DNA from 2 places in the Priestia sp. FSL W8-0524 genome. Region 1 is predicted to be linked to the other one. Evidence: predicted binding sites of a transcription regulator. Region 1 holds the regulator's gene; the other holds the start of a gene.
What was found. Region 1 encodes NrdR, which represses ribonucleotide reductase genes. Its sites were predicted from a motif close to AACACNATATATNGTGTT; they were not measured.

Region 1 (6,762 bases):
AAAAAAATGAGCAAGTCGTTACAAGAAATGTAAAACGACCTGCTCATCTATTTCGTTTATTCTCTCCATTCATTTCAACGGGAATGGCTAGAGACTTAATTCGTTCCATGACACGAGCGGCTTTGAGCTCTTCCTGCTCGCCTCGTTGGGTATAAGTCAAATGATGTTGAAGCTCTTTAAAATTTAAATTCGAGCTGAAAAATGTCGGCAAATTTTCGAGCATGCGGAATTGTAAAATGGTTCCGAGCACATCGTCTCGCATCCAGCTCGTTACAGATTCTGCTCCGAGATCATCAAGCATAAGAACCGGTACTTTTTTGACATACTCTATTTTCTCATTGAAGCTTTGATCTTGAAACGAACCTTTTAACTCACGCAAAAACTCCGGGACATACAGAATCGTAGATTTCACTTTCTTTTCGGCTAACGCATTGGCAATTGCTCCAAGAAAATACGTCTTCCCCACACCAAACGAACCATGTAAATATAAAGCTTTCATTTTCTTATTTGGCTCATATTCTCGCACAAAATCTCTTACTAATTTAATGGCTTCAAATCTTCCCTGCTCAATTTCAATATCAGACATCGTTGCCTGTAAAATTTCTTTGGGCACGTACATACACTGAATAAAAGATTCTTGTTCTTTTCGCTCATCTTCTTGTACTTTTCTAGGACAGCGTTCATACTGTAAATCAATATTACGGCCTTTTACAACCAGCTGAGGGTGATACCCCTTCACCATATTGACACAGCTTTGCAGAGAAGGGCATTTGTCACAGCATTTGCTCTGGTCGATAAATTCATGCATCTTCATCAAGCCTCGGTCGACCATTTGCTCATCTAACTCATGGCGATGCTCTTGCAGAAACGTTTTAACTTCGGGATTAGACAGAATACTGTTTCTTAATGCTTCTAAACGTGCTTTAAAATCCTTTTTGTTCACTAACTGATTTAGTGAATCATTGATAGGCTTCATCTTTTTCACCTCATCTCTATCATACCTGCTTTTTATTCTTTATGCTTTTGTTTTAGCTCTTGATCTAACTGCTTGAGCTCTTCTTGTAGCTTTCGTTTTTCTTCTTCAAATCCATCCACTTCTTTTGAAGGCTGCTTTTTCTCTTCTTTTTCTTCATCGCTCAACCACTCTGGCACCATTTCTTTACGCACAATTTTTCGTCCGGCCGTTTTTTTATTTTGCTTTGCCTCGGTCCAGTTCTGATATTCTTTCTGTTCATTTTTAGCTAAATTCATGGCATCTTGAACAGTTTGTACCTTTTTGCGCGCCCAGTGTCCAGCAATTTTCTCTACATAGCTCTTAGATAATTTCATATCGGACCTTAGCATAACATAGTAAATCAGAACATTTACTACCCCTGGTGAAAGCTTTTGATTAAACATCACTTCTTCAATCATTTGCAAATCTGCTTTTGATGGCTCTGCCCCCCCTGAAAACTCGATCAATAGCTGTCGAGGAGAGGTGACTTCTAGCTGTTGAATGAGCTGCTCTTCCTTAGTCTGAGGCTGCTTTTCCTGCATGGTACGAAGCATAGGAGGCTGAATTTGTTCGCTTAGATTGGGAAGTGCTTCTCCATTTTCAAATTGGTAAAAGGACTGTGCTGCTTTTCTAAGCAATTCAATATCAACTTGATCATTCTCATTTAGCGAATCGAGCACTACATTTTTCATTTGAAGAGGATCAATGCCATATAAAAAAGCTAACTTTTCAATCGCTTGTTTTACTTTAGATGTAATGGACCTTTTCGAAATCATTGAATCTGTTAGGCCTGCTAAAAATAAATCAAAATCAAAGGAATCCGGGCTCATCTCAATAGAAGCACGGTTTGAAGAATCTATAAAGTCCGTTTGAGCATCAGGAGAAAATACATCCTTGCTTTCAGACTGAAAACTTGGAGCCAGCTCCGTTGCTTTAACTGATTTAAATACATCGTTAAATGAATGCGTCACATCTTTGAACGATTGATCATCCACGAGTGAATCCGAAAAATAATTTTTTATTTTTTGAAAGATGGATTTTCCTAGTCGGTTATATAAATATACATTTAACACGCCATCGTTAAAGAACTGATGGGGCGTAAGAGGAGGAATGAGCTCATAAATGAACACACGAACATCATCTTCTTCCTTAATATATGTTTTTAACAAACCAATACCTTCTAATTTTAACCGCTCATGGTAAATAGCTTTCAAATTAATTTGCATCATTGACATTAGGTGATGATGCGTAGACTCTTTTCCCCATAAACGATCTTGTTCCAGCTCGCTCCATAGCGTCATATACAAACCAAAACACGTCGTACCCACCAACGGCTGATAGAGCATTGTTAAAATCTTTCGGTCGTATTCCTGCAGTATGCCGCTCGAACGAACAACATAACGATCGACCGGTATCATTTCTTTCCAATGTTGTTCTTTCATGTCGTTCCCTACCTACTTTTAAAGTAATAGAAATGACAAAAAAAGAGCCTAAAGAATACTTCAATAGCTCTTTTACAGTCGTTCCTTCTTAATTAAATCTTTTAATTCATCAATAAATACATTGATGTCTTTAAATTGTCGGTATACCGAAGCAAATCGAACATAAGAGACTTCATCGATAGCAGCTAATCGCTCCATCACCATTTCTCCTACCACATCTGACTGCACCTCTGATGTACCCTGACTGCGCAGCTCTGTTTCAATATCGTGTACGGTATCTTCCAGTTGTTTTAAGCTTACTTGGCGTTTTTCACACGCCTTAATTAACCCTCGAAGGATTTTGTCTTTGCTGAACTCTTCTCTCGCTCCATCTTTTTTTACAACAATTAACGGAAGTTCTTCTACTTTCTCAAAAGTTGTAAAACGATAGTGACACTCTTCGCATTCACGTCTTCTACGAATAGAGCGGCCTTCTTCTACAGGGCGCGAGTCCAGCACTCTCGTTCCATTGTAATGACAGGATGGGCACTTCATATTCTCAGCTCCAATAATAAACCTTGTTTTTCTTTTTATTTTCTCTCATATAAGTTAATTTTCATCTATGTTAGCCGGCTATTCGCCATTTATTATGATTGTCATCATCATTTCCTTTATCAAACACGATGCTATATTAAAGGATTTACTTTATTCCATCTTATAGAAAACAAGGCTTGAATACAAGTAAAGGAAAAGGAATTTCCCCATTTTATTTCCTGAAATTCAAAAATGATAAGGAACTTACGAAGAAAGAGGAATAAGTTTTTGATCAAAGCTCTTATAAAGCGTACGTACAAGTTCTTTGCTAAAACCAAAATCAACTGGCACCACTTTTGACTCTGTTGTAGCAGAAAAATCGATAGCGGTTTCAAGAGGACGTACGCTAATAATGGTAATCACAACAAAAGCTTTTCTTCCTTTTACAACGTTTAAGCTAATTTCTCCTCGCTCTTCATACGCAGCAAGTATCTCTATCCCTTGCATATGCTTCAACATTTCATGAACTTGCTTAAATGCATTCCCAGCCGTTGTTTTGTAATAATGCGTTTTTAGAGTCGGATCTGAATGACGATCGCTTGTTTCTACATGATTAGAAAATAAAGATTTAACTACTTGTACTACCCCCATGTTGTTATCCCCTTTGTTTTTGCATATTAAAAATTTATATACTAAAAAGAGGTGTGTAATACACCTCTTAACTTACGTAATCAATCGACACTATTAAAGTGCATTCGCTTTAGTTTGTTTTACCTGAACAGGACCCATTCCACGTGGTAATTCAATTGTTTCACGTGTCTGTGCACTTAGAGCATCTGCAATATAATCTGCTGCGATTGTAGGATCTAAATGACCACAAGTATAAACATCGATACTTGCATAACCATGCTCTGGGAAGCTGTGAATCGTTAAATGTGATTCTGAAATAATAACAACGCCACTTACACCTTGAGGTGCAAATTTATGGAACGCTACTTCGCGAACTTCCGCACCAGATTTTAAAGCTGCATCAACAAACGTTTTTTCAATATAATCAATATCATTTAACTTATCGAAATCGCATCCCCATAATTCTGAGATGACATGACGACCCATTGTTTCCATAATGATATTTCCCCCTTTAACAATTTTTAATCGTTAAACATGAAGTTCTTTCGCCATATAGCATGTTAACTACCACGGGGGAAAGTTAGTCCAAAGAGGTCCTAACCCTTTAAGTAGCCACATCACCGAAAGGTACACAAGAAGTTCACGAAACATAGTATACTTTGTTTACATTTATTTTGCAATACGTGTTTTGATTTTATTAAAGATTGTTCCCGCAGATAGACCTATACAAATTACCCCTGTATTCTCGTGAGACAGTGTGTAAAAGCTGCTAAACGACTATTCATTTTTTTATTAAAATTGAGGAAAAGAAACACTCCTTTGCATGATTATCTTATTGCTTTTCCCTATTCTTTTGAATAAAAACAAAAAAAACAGGGCGATAGCTCCCTGTTTTTTTTAAAAAGCAATCTATAGCTTTCTTAGCTTACTCTTATCTTTGATCCATTACGCATTTCTGCAGCAATATATCTTACCAAATCGACTACGCGCTGAGAGTAGCCCCACTCGTTATCGTACCAAGCTAACACTTTAATTTTATGATCTTCCATTACGATAGTCGATAGTCCATCTACAATCGCTGAATGAGGATTTGTATTAAAGTCAATTGATACGAGTGGTTCCATTGTTAAATTTAAAATATTCTTTAATGGTCCTTCAGCAGCTTTAATGAACGCTAGATTAACATCTTCCATCGTCACAGGTTTCCTTACATCCACAACTAAATCGACAAGCGATACGTTCGGCGTAGGAACGCGCAGCGCCATTCCATGAAGCTTTCCTTTTAAATGAGGAAGAACTAATGAAAGCGCCTTGGCTGCTCCAGTTGTTGTAGGAATAATTGATTGAGCACACGCACGGGCTCTTCGCAAGTCTTTATGCGGGTTATCAATATTCTTTTGATCATTTGTATATGCGTGAACGGTCGTCATTAAACCGTTTTCAATTGTGAACGCTTCGTCTAACACCTTGACAACTGGAGCTAGACAATTTGTCGTACAAGAGGCATTAGAGATAATGTTATGCTGATTCACATCAAACTCTCGTTCGTTTACGCCCATCACAATAGTAATATCTTCTTGTTTACCCGGTGCCGTTAAGACAACTTTTTTAGCACCTGCTTCAATATGTAACTGCGCTTTTTCTCTTGAATTAAATTTCCCTGTCGCTTCAACAACTAAATCAATCCCAAGCTCTTTCCAAGGCAAATTCAGCGGATCGCGTGAATTTAATAGCTGGATTCTTTTACCGTTAACAATTAGCGCATCATCATCACATTTAACATCTCCATTAAATGGTCCGTGTATAGAGTCATATTTGATTAAATGTGCTAATGTTTCTGCTGGATAAGATGCATTTATAGCAATAATATCTAAATTCTCCTCTATAATCGCTGTGCGAAAAACCATTCTTCCTATTCTCCCAAAACCATTAATGGCAATACGTGCTTTCATGGCTATACCCCTCTCTATATGTGTTATACTATTTAACTTTTTATATTGAATAGTATAACATAAATATTTAAAAAGTGAATAATATTAATTTTTTTTAATAAATTATTTTAATTAAGTTTTACTATATGTATATAGCGAGAACAGATATTTAACACATTCTTTTTTAGAAGCTCGTAAATATTCTCAATAAAAAAATCCGAACGAGCTTGATTCTACCTCAAGAATCAAGCTCGTTCGGATTTCCCTTCAGCTAACATACGTTTATCTCAGCCTCTTTAATCTAGCCATAGGGCTAATATACTTAAAAGCTGTTGTTTTGTTTCCTCTACAGGTCCGTTGTTATTGATCACCGCATCGGCTAAGGCTACTTTTTGAATCAAAGGCAGCTGTGCGTGGATACGTGCATAGGCATCTTTCGTCGAGAGATCATTACGAGATTTTAACCTTTCTAGCTGCACAGGCTCATCGACATATACAACCACTACTTTATCGACTAAATGCGTCAAATCACTTTCAAACAGCAGCGGAATATCTAATACCACAGCATCATATCCTTCCTCGATATACCTTTCCTTTTGAGAAAGCATTTCTTTTCTTACCGCAGGGTGTACAATTGCATTCAACTTTTTACGTTCTTCCTCTTGAGAAAACACAATTCCCCCTAAAGCCGCTCGATTGATCTCCGCATTTTCGTGAAGAATGGCACGGCCGAACGTCTCTACGATTTGGTTATATGCTTCTTTTCCTGGTTCGACGACTTCTTTTGCAATGTGGTCAGCATCGATTACTGGAATATTAATATCTCTCAGCATTCCGGTTACCGTACTTTTTCCACTAGCAATTCCGCCCGTTAATCCAATTACAATTGACATTGGCCTCTCCTTTATCGCTTTATTTAAAATCTAAAAATACCTAAAATAATAAGCAGAACTCCCGGTAAAAAGGAAAACATTTTCATCCATGATAAACGTGAAAAAACTTTGCCAAACTGTATGCCAGCACTTAAAAAAAGTGAACTCATAAGAGCTACAGCAATTGCTAAAGCATACGGCGAATAACCTAATAAAGCTGCTCCAAACCCTGCTCCAAATGCATCAAGAGATAATGCAATTCCAAGTATAAATGCTTCAATCCCAGTGATGGAACCTGAATTATCTAAATCTGCTGCCGTTGGTTTTTTCAATACGTTAATGACTAAGCCAATTGACTTAATTTCAATTTTCACTAATGT
Region 2 (6,762 bases), 270 kb from region 1:
TCAAATAAAAAAATTGGAAAGTTGCTTAACACTCCCCCGTCGACTATTAAACTGCTTGGAGTAGATTTTAATTTAACCGGCTCAAAAAAATATGGAATGCTGCAGCTCATCCGAACGGCTCTTGCTACAGAAAAACGATTCGGATCAATGTGATATTTAGGCAAATCATCTGGAAGAACAAGCATCGTACTGTTGGTCAAATCTGACGCAATAATACGCAGCGACTGATCAGGCAAATCAGCAAATGTACGAATTCCTCTGCTCCGCAACTTCTCAGCAATCCACTTTTCAAGCCTTTCTCCTTTATATAATCCCATTTTCCAATATAAAAACAGCCATTTTGTCAAGCTCGATGGTAAAAAGGACATTCTTTGATCTAGGAAAGAAGATAACTCAATTTCATTCATCATTTCAACGATTTCTTCACTTGTATAACCAGCTGCTACAAATGCACAAATAATGGAACCCGCACTCGTTCCCGCTAACCGCCGAAAAATAAAGCCTTTTTCTTCTAGAGCTTGTAACGCACCAATCAGTGCAAGCCCTTTAATACCGCCACCTGAAAATACTCCGTCGACGTACACAGCCTCTCCTCCAAACTACCTACTCTACATTTGTAGTCGACTCAGCAACAAGTTATGATAAAAAGAAAAAAAGCAGTGACGCTATTGGCCGCTGCTTTTTCCTTATAATTTTTGCTCTTCTTCATTTCGTTTCTGTACATTGCGAAGATCTTGAATACGGTTATGATTTTCTTCAAAGTATTGAACCAAGTCCCCAATTCGATCAATGGAATTCCAGCTTAAATGATGTTCAATTCCTTCTACGTCATCATAAATATTCTTCTCATCCACGCCAATGATTCGCAATAGCTGCTCTAAGAGCTCGTGGCGATAAACAAGACGTTTTCCAATCTTCTGTCCCTTAGCTGTTAAAACAAGGCCTCGATATTTTTCATAAATTAAGTACTCATCTTTGTCTAGTTTTTGAACCATCTTTGTTACAGATGAGGGGTGAACCGCCAATGCATCAGCAATATCAGACACTCGAGCGTATCCTTTATCTTCAATTAGCATATATATTTGTTCAATATAATCTTCCATACTCGGTGTAGGCATGAAATCTCCCCCAATTAATATTATGTATTGCTAATAATAAGTCATAAATGTCTGTTTCTTATAGTGATATCGTGTTCATGTTTGGTAATCTATGTGAAAAAAACGTGTAAATAAAGCGATGTCATAAGATAAAACTGGATAAAAGACATTCAATTAAAATCATACTACAATGCTTATTCAAATACAAGAACCGTTCTCTCCCGCTTCTTATTTATGCCCCATTTTCATACATAATAAAAGCCGACTCACTTGAGTCAGCTTTTACTAGTCAATCATGATTAAAAATTAAAGGCCGCATTTCAGCTGTGCACCACAGTTTGTACATGTGTTGCATCCGCCCATTTCCTCTACCGTTCCTTGACGACAAACCGGACACGTATTACCTACTTCAGAACCGATTGTTACATCAGTTGAACGAATTTCATTAATTGTATCAACTAACACAACGTGTGGTTTTGTTTCTTCTTTTGGCGCTTCAATTTCTTCATCAAACGTATTTTCTTCTGCTTTTAGCGTTAAGACTTGTGCATCACGGCTTCCGTCTACGTACACCGTACCGCCTTTTGCTCCGCCTTTATACAGACGCTCGTACACTTTTTGAACTTGCTCTACCGTGTAACCACGAGGAGCGTTTACTGTTTTACTAATTGAGCTATCAATCCAGCGCTGAATCACACATTGCACGTCCGCGTGAGCTTGTGGTGCAAGTTCCATAGCTGAAATGAACCATTCAGGAAGATTGTTTGGATCTGCTTCTGGATGCTGATCTAAATACTCTTGAACGATATCAGCTTTCACTTCAATAAACTTACCTAAACGACCGCTTCGGAAGTATGAGAATGAGAAATAAGGTTCAAGACCCGTTGATACTCCAACCATCGTTCCAGTACTGCCTGTTGGCGCTACTGTTAATAAATGAGAGTTTCGGATACCGTGCTCTTTAATGTTTTCACGAATATCTTCAGGCATTTTTTTCATGAAGCCTGTATTTGTGAATGCTTCACGTAAAGAAGCCGTTTCAGCATCTGTTTCGCCCACTAAGAACGGGAAGCTTCCTTTTTCTTTTCCAAGCTCTACAGACGCGCGGTAAGCCGTCGTGGCAATTGTTTCAAACACTTTATCTACTAACTCATTGCCTTTGTCAGAGCCGTATTCTGTTTCACAATAAATAAGAAGATCGTGAAGACCCATTACACCAAGACCAACGCGGCGTTCGCCAAGCGCTTGCTTTTGGTTCTCTTCTAAGAAATAAGGAGTTGCATCAATAACGTTATCTTGCATTCTAACGCCCGTTTCAACCGTTTGACGTAGCTTTTCAAAGTTAACTGTTTTTGTTTCTTTATCTGCCATTTGCGCTAAGTTAACAGCAGCTAAGTTACAAACAGAGAATGGTGCAAGTGGTTGTTCACCACATGGATTCGTTGCAACAACGTGCTGACCATATGCTTGAGCATTTGTCATGTCATTAGCATTGTCAAAGAAGAAAATGCCTGGTTCAGCTGAGTACGTTGCACAAATATTAATTAAGTTCCATAGCTCTTTTGCACGAATAGTACGGTACGTACGAACTTTGTTTCCTTGTTTTGCCCACTCGCGCACATCGCCTACTTCGTGCCAGTTTTCATTGTAGTTAGCCATTTCTTCTTTTGAATAGCTTTCTACGTCTGGGAAGCGAAGTTCGTATTCACCGTCGTTTTCAACAGCATCCATAAAATCTTTTGTTAAGCATACAGAAATGTTTGCTCCTGTTAAAAACTCTGAGTTATGAACGCTGTACGTTCCGCCTGTTTGCAGCTTTTCTTCTGCATCTTTAATGATTTTTTCACTGAACCCACCAAGACCAGGAATTTGTTTATAGTTAATGATTCCTTGGTACATCGCTTCTTCAGACTCTGTTAGCGGCGTGAACTTCAATTTATCTTGAGCGTGCTTTTTAATCATTTCGTCATTTGTGTTTTCAATTAAGAAACGTAAAATGCGAGGGTTTTGCATTTTAGAAATAATAAACTCTACAATGTCAGGATGCCAGTCGGCAAGCATGATCATTTGAGCCCCACGACGTGACCCACCTTGCTCAACAAGATGCGTCAGTTTAGCAATATCATCTAACCATGAAACCGAACCAGATGATTTGCCGTTTACACCGCGAGCCAGCGTGTTGCGCGGGCGAAGAGTTGAACCATTCGTTCCAACACCGCCTCCACGGCTCATGATTTCCATTACTTGTTTGCGGTGTTCTGAAATACCTTCACGTGAATCTTTCACATAAGGCATTACGTAACAGTTAAAGTAAGTTACGTCCGTGTCAGCACCTGCACCGTAAAGAACGCGACCAGCGGGTACAAAGTTTAGCTGAACAAGCTCTTGATAGAACTTTTCAAACCACTCTTTGCGCTTTTCTTCTGTTTTTTCCACAGAAGCTAAGCCTGTTGCATTACGTTTTGCAATTTGCTCGTAGAAGACTTCTAGAGGCTTTTCAATGACATCTAGCGAACGAGTAATTAACCCGTTTTCTGCTTCTTCAGGCGATAAAGCACCTCTAAACTCATCTTCTACCTTGACAACAGCGGTCTTTTGCTCAAAATTAATGCTTTCCACATAGCCAAGTCCTCGTGCTGGAAATTTTGGGTCTTCCTTTACAGTTAGAACAACAAAATCTCCTTCTGATAACGTTAATTTTTCCGTATCTTTAAACGCATAGCGGTCTAACATTACCAATCTTGAAACACCTTTATGAGTTAACTTCATATCCGGTGTAATCGGATGTACTTGCGGAAAGCGTTCAATATCTGAATTGAGCTTTTCAACATTCATATTCACTTTTTGATTTAACAAAACAGTCATTCTCACAACTCCTTACCTATCGAACATCTATAAATTTATTAACTCTATTTCCTTTTAAAGGAAATAGAGTTTTTCAATCAACTATCAATAACTTACCACACGGCTTGGACGAATTCAATATATAGTATTTGACACTTCTCCAAACATCTACATATAGAAGGGTGTCAAGTGAAATATTTTTTTTTTCGTAAAAAAAGTGTTTGACTTTTCTTCCCTATGTATTCTATTAGCCAAGCATTGTTTCTAAAAATCCCAATAAAAAGTGCAACTTATAAGAAGTTGCACTTTTATCTATTTACCATCCGCATTCGTTTAGCGCTTAAAGTTCCATTCATCCGATCCGTACTTTGTGCGCGCTAGTTCTTCTACATATGCTTCCTCTTCTTCAGACAGTGTATACGGTTCTAAATCGATATCAAGAGCAGAAGCAAATCCTTTATAAAACGCTTCTTTTGCTTCTTCGATAGAAATTTTGCGGCCCGCAATTGCATTGATCGCTACCGCTTTAGAACGAAATGCGCGCTGCATTCTTTCTTTCACGCGGTCATTTGGATAATTAAACACGCTGAATAATTTATCTTCATCAATCTCTAACAGAATAGAGCCGTGCTGTAGAATAACTCCTTTTTGTCTAGTTTGGGCACTTCCAGCAATTTTGCGGCCCTCTACAACAAGTTCATACCAAGAAGGAGCATCAAAGCACACGGACGAACGAGGGTTTTTTAAGCTATTTTTTTCTTCTTCTGAACGAGGAATAGCAAAATAAGCCTCGAGCCCTAACGAACGAAATCCTTCCAGTAAACCTTCTGAGATCACGCGATATGCCTCTGTAACTGTCTTAGGCATATTAGGATACTCTTCAGATACAATAACGCTGTAAGTAAGCTCTTCATCATGAAGCACGCCCCTGCCGCCCGTTGGACGTCTCACAAAGCCTAATCCTAATTCTTTTACTTTATCAAAGTTAATTTCTTTTTCAGCTTTTTGAAAATAACCGATTGACAGCGTTGGAGGGTTCCATCCGTAAAAACGAATCGTAGGTGGAATTTCCCCTTTACTATGCCATTCTAATAACGCTTCATCTAACGCCATATTGTAATAAGGCGAACGGTTGTTGGAATCAATAAATCTCCACTTTGCTTTCATCTACCTCATCCTCAGCTATATGTAATATAAAAAATAAATCCGTTTTTTAGTCTACCAAAAGATTGAGCTAAGGAAAAGCAAAGAGCAACATAAAACTGCGAATTCAAATGTGGTAGTTTTTTCATTTTCGGGAAGAAATCCGCTAGATTCAAGGCAAAATCGCTTTACTTCTAATTTCATTCACTTATATAATAAGAGTATGGATTTTGTCGAAGAAAGGAAGAATCAGCATGTCAGCAATTACAGCAGTACTCATTTTACTTGGAGTAATCATCATATACTCTGTCGTTATGTTCTTTGTCCAACGTCGCATTATGAAAACGTTAACTGAAGAAGAATTCCGCAGCGGCTACCGCAAGGCACAGCTAGTTGATATTCGTGAACCGAATGAATTCGAAAACGGACATATTTTAGGCGCACGAAATATTCCTCTGTCACAGTTCCGTATGCGCATTAAAGAATTTCGTTCAGATCAGCCTGTCTACATCTATTGTCAAAGCGGAATGCGCACAGGACGTGCAGCACAAATGCTTCGTCGCCACGGTGTTCAAGAAATCTATGATTTAAAAGGCGGCTTCAAAATGTGGAACGGTAAAGTAAAAAAGAAAAAATAATGGTATGTATATAGAAAAACCTCGCCTTTGGGCGAGGTTTTTTGTTAGACGTTTTGAACAGCCTGTTCTTTCTGATAGCGAAGCACTGGCTTTCTAGCTGCCAGCGTTTCGTCAAGGCGCTTCACAACCGTTGTATGCGGAGCTTCCTGTACGAGTTCAGGCGTCTCTTCTGCTTCTTTTGCAATTTGAATCATCGCATCGATAAACGCATCTAGCGTTTCTTTCGACTCTGTTTCCGTTGGTTCGATCATCATGCACTCTTCTACGATAAGAGGGAAGTAGATCGTCGGCGGATGATAGCCAAAATCAAGCAGTCGTTTCGCGATATCCAATGTGCGCACACCAAGCTTTTTCTGACGTTTTCCTGATAAAACAAATTCGTGCTTACAGTGACGGTCAAACGGCAGCTCATAGTGCTCTGCTAAACGACGCATCATATAGTTGGCATTTAACACAGCATTTTCTGTTACGGCTTTTAAGCCGTCTGGACCCATTGAACGAATATACGTATAAGCGCGAACGTTGATGCCGAAGTTTCCGTAAAACGGCTTTACGCGTCCAATTGACTGAGGACGGTTATAGTCAAAGTGATAGCCTTGTTCTGTTTTCACAAGCACTGGTTTAGGCAAATAAGGAATTAAATCTGCTTTTACCCCTACCGGACCAGAACCAGGACCGCCTCCTCCATGAGGGCCTGTAAACGTTTTATGAAGGTTTAAATGAACCACGTCAAACCCCATATCTCCAGGACGAGCTTTACTTAATACTGCGTTTAAATTTGCACCGTCATAATAAAGCTTTCCACCTGCTGCGTGAACAATTTCAGCCATTTCTAAAATATCTTCTTCAAATAACCCCAGCGTATTTGGATTTGTTAACATTAAAGCGGCTGTATCTTCTCCTACTACGCGGCGTAAATCCTCTAAGTCCACTAAACCATGTTCGTTTGATTTTACCGTTACCGTTTCAAATCCCGCAACTGTTGCCGAAGCCGGGTTCGTTCCGTGAGCTGAGTCTGGAACAATGACTTTTGTTCGCTG

Region 2: a site for NrdR is predicted at 4,074-4,091, ahead of NST66_RS21665 (vitamin B12-dependent ribonucleotide reductase). Genes of this name have one in related genera too.

What each region holds. Positions count from the first base shown of each region.
Region 1 is NZ_JBBOUG010000001.1:4,407,799-4,414,560, forward strand. Features, by position in the region: gene dnaI (primosomal protein DnaI) at 44-976, opposite strand; gene NST66_RS23045 (replication initiation and membrane attachment family protein) at 1,009-2,436, opposite strand; gene nrdR (transcriptional regulator NrdR) at 2,509-2,970, opposite strand; gene NST66_RS23055 (hypothetical protein) at 3,214-3,600, opposite strand; gene speD (adenosylmethionine decarboxylase) at 3,694-4,074, opposite strand; gene NST66_RS23065 (glyceraldehyde-3-phosphate dehydrogenase) at 4,500-5,531, opposite strand; gene coaE (dephospho-CoA kinase) at 5,807-6,403, opposite strand; gene ytaF (sporulation membrane protein YtaF) at 6,427-6,762, opposite strand, start outside.
Region 2 is NZ_JBBOUG010000001.1:4,141,737-4,148,498, forward strand. Features, by position in the region: gene NST66_RS21655 (patatin-like phospholipase family protein) at 1-584, opposite strand, end outside; gene mntR (transcriptional regulator MntR) at 687-1,118, opposite strand; gene NST66_RS21665 (vitamin B12-dependent ribonucleotide reductase) at 1,404-3,962, opposite strand; gene NST66_RS21670 (lipoate--protein ligase family protein) at 4,275-5,108, opposite strand; gene NST66_RS21675 (rhodanese-like domain-containing protein) at 5,339-5,722, shown strand; gene gcvPB (aminomethyl-transferring glycine dehydrogenase subunit GcvPB) at 5,767-6,762, opposite strand, start outside.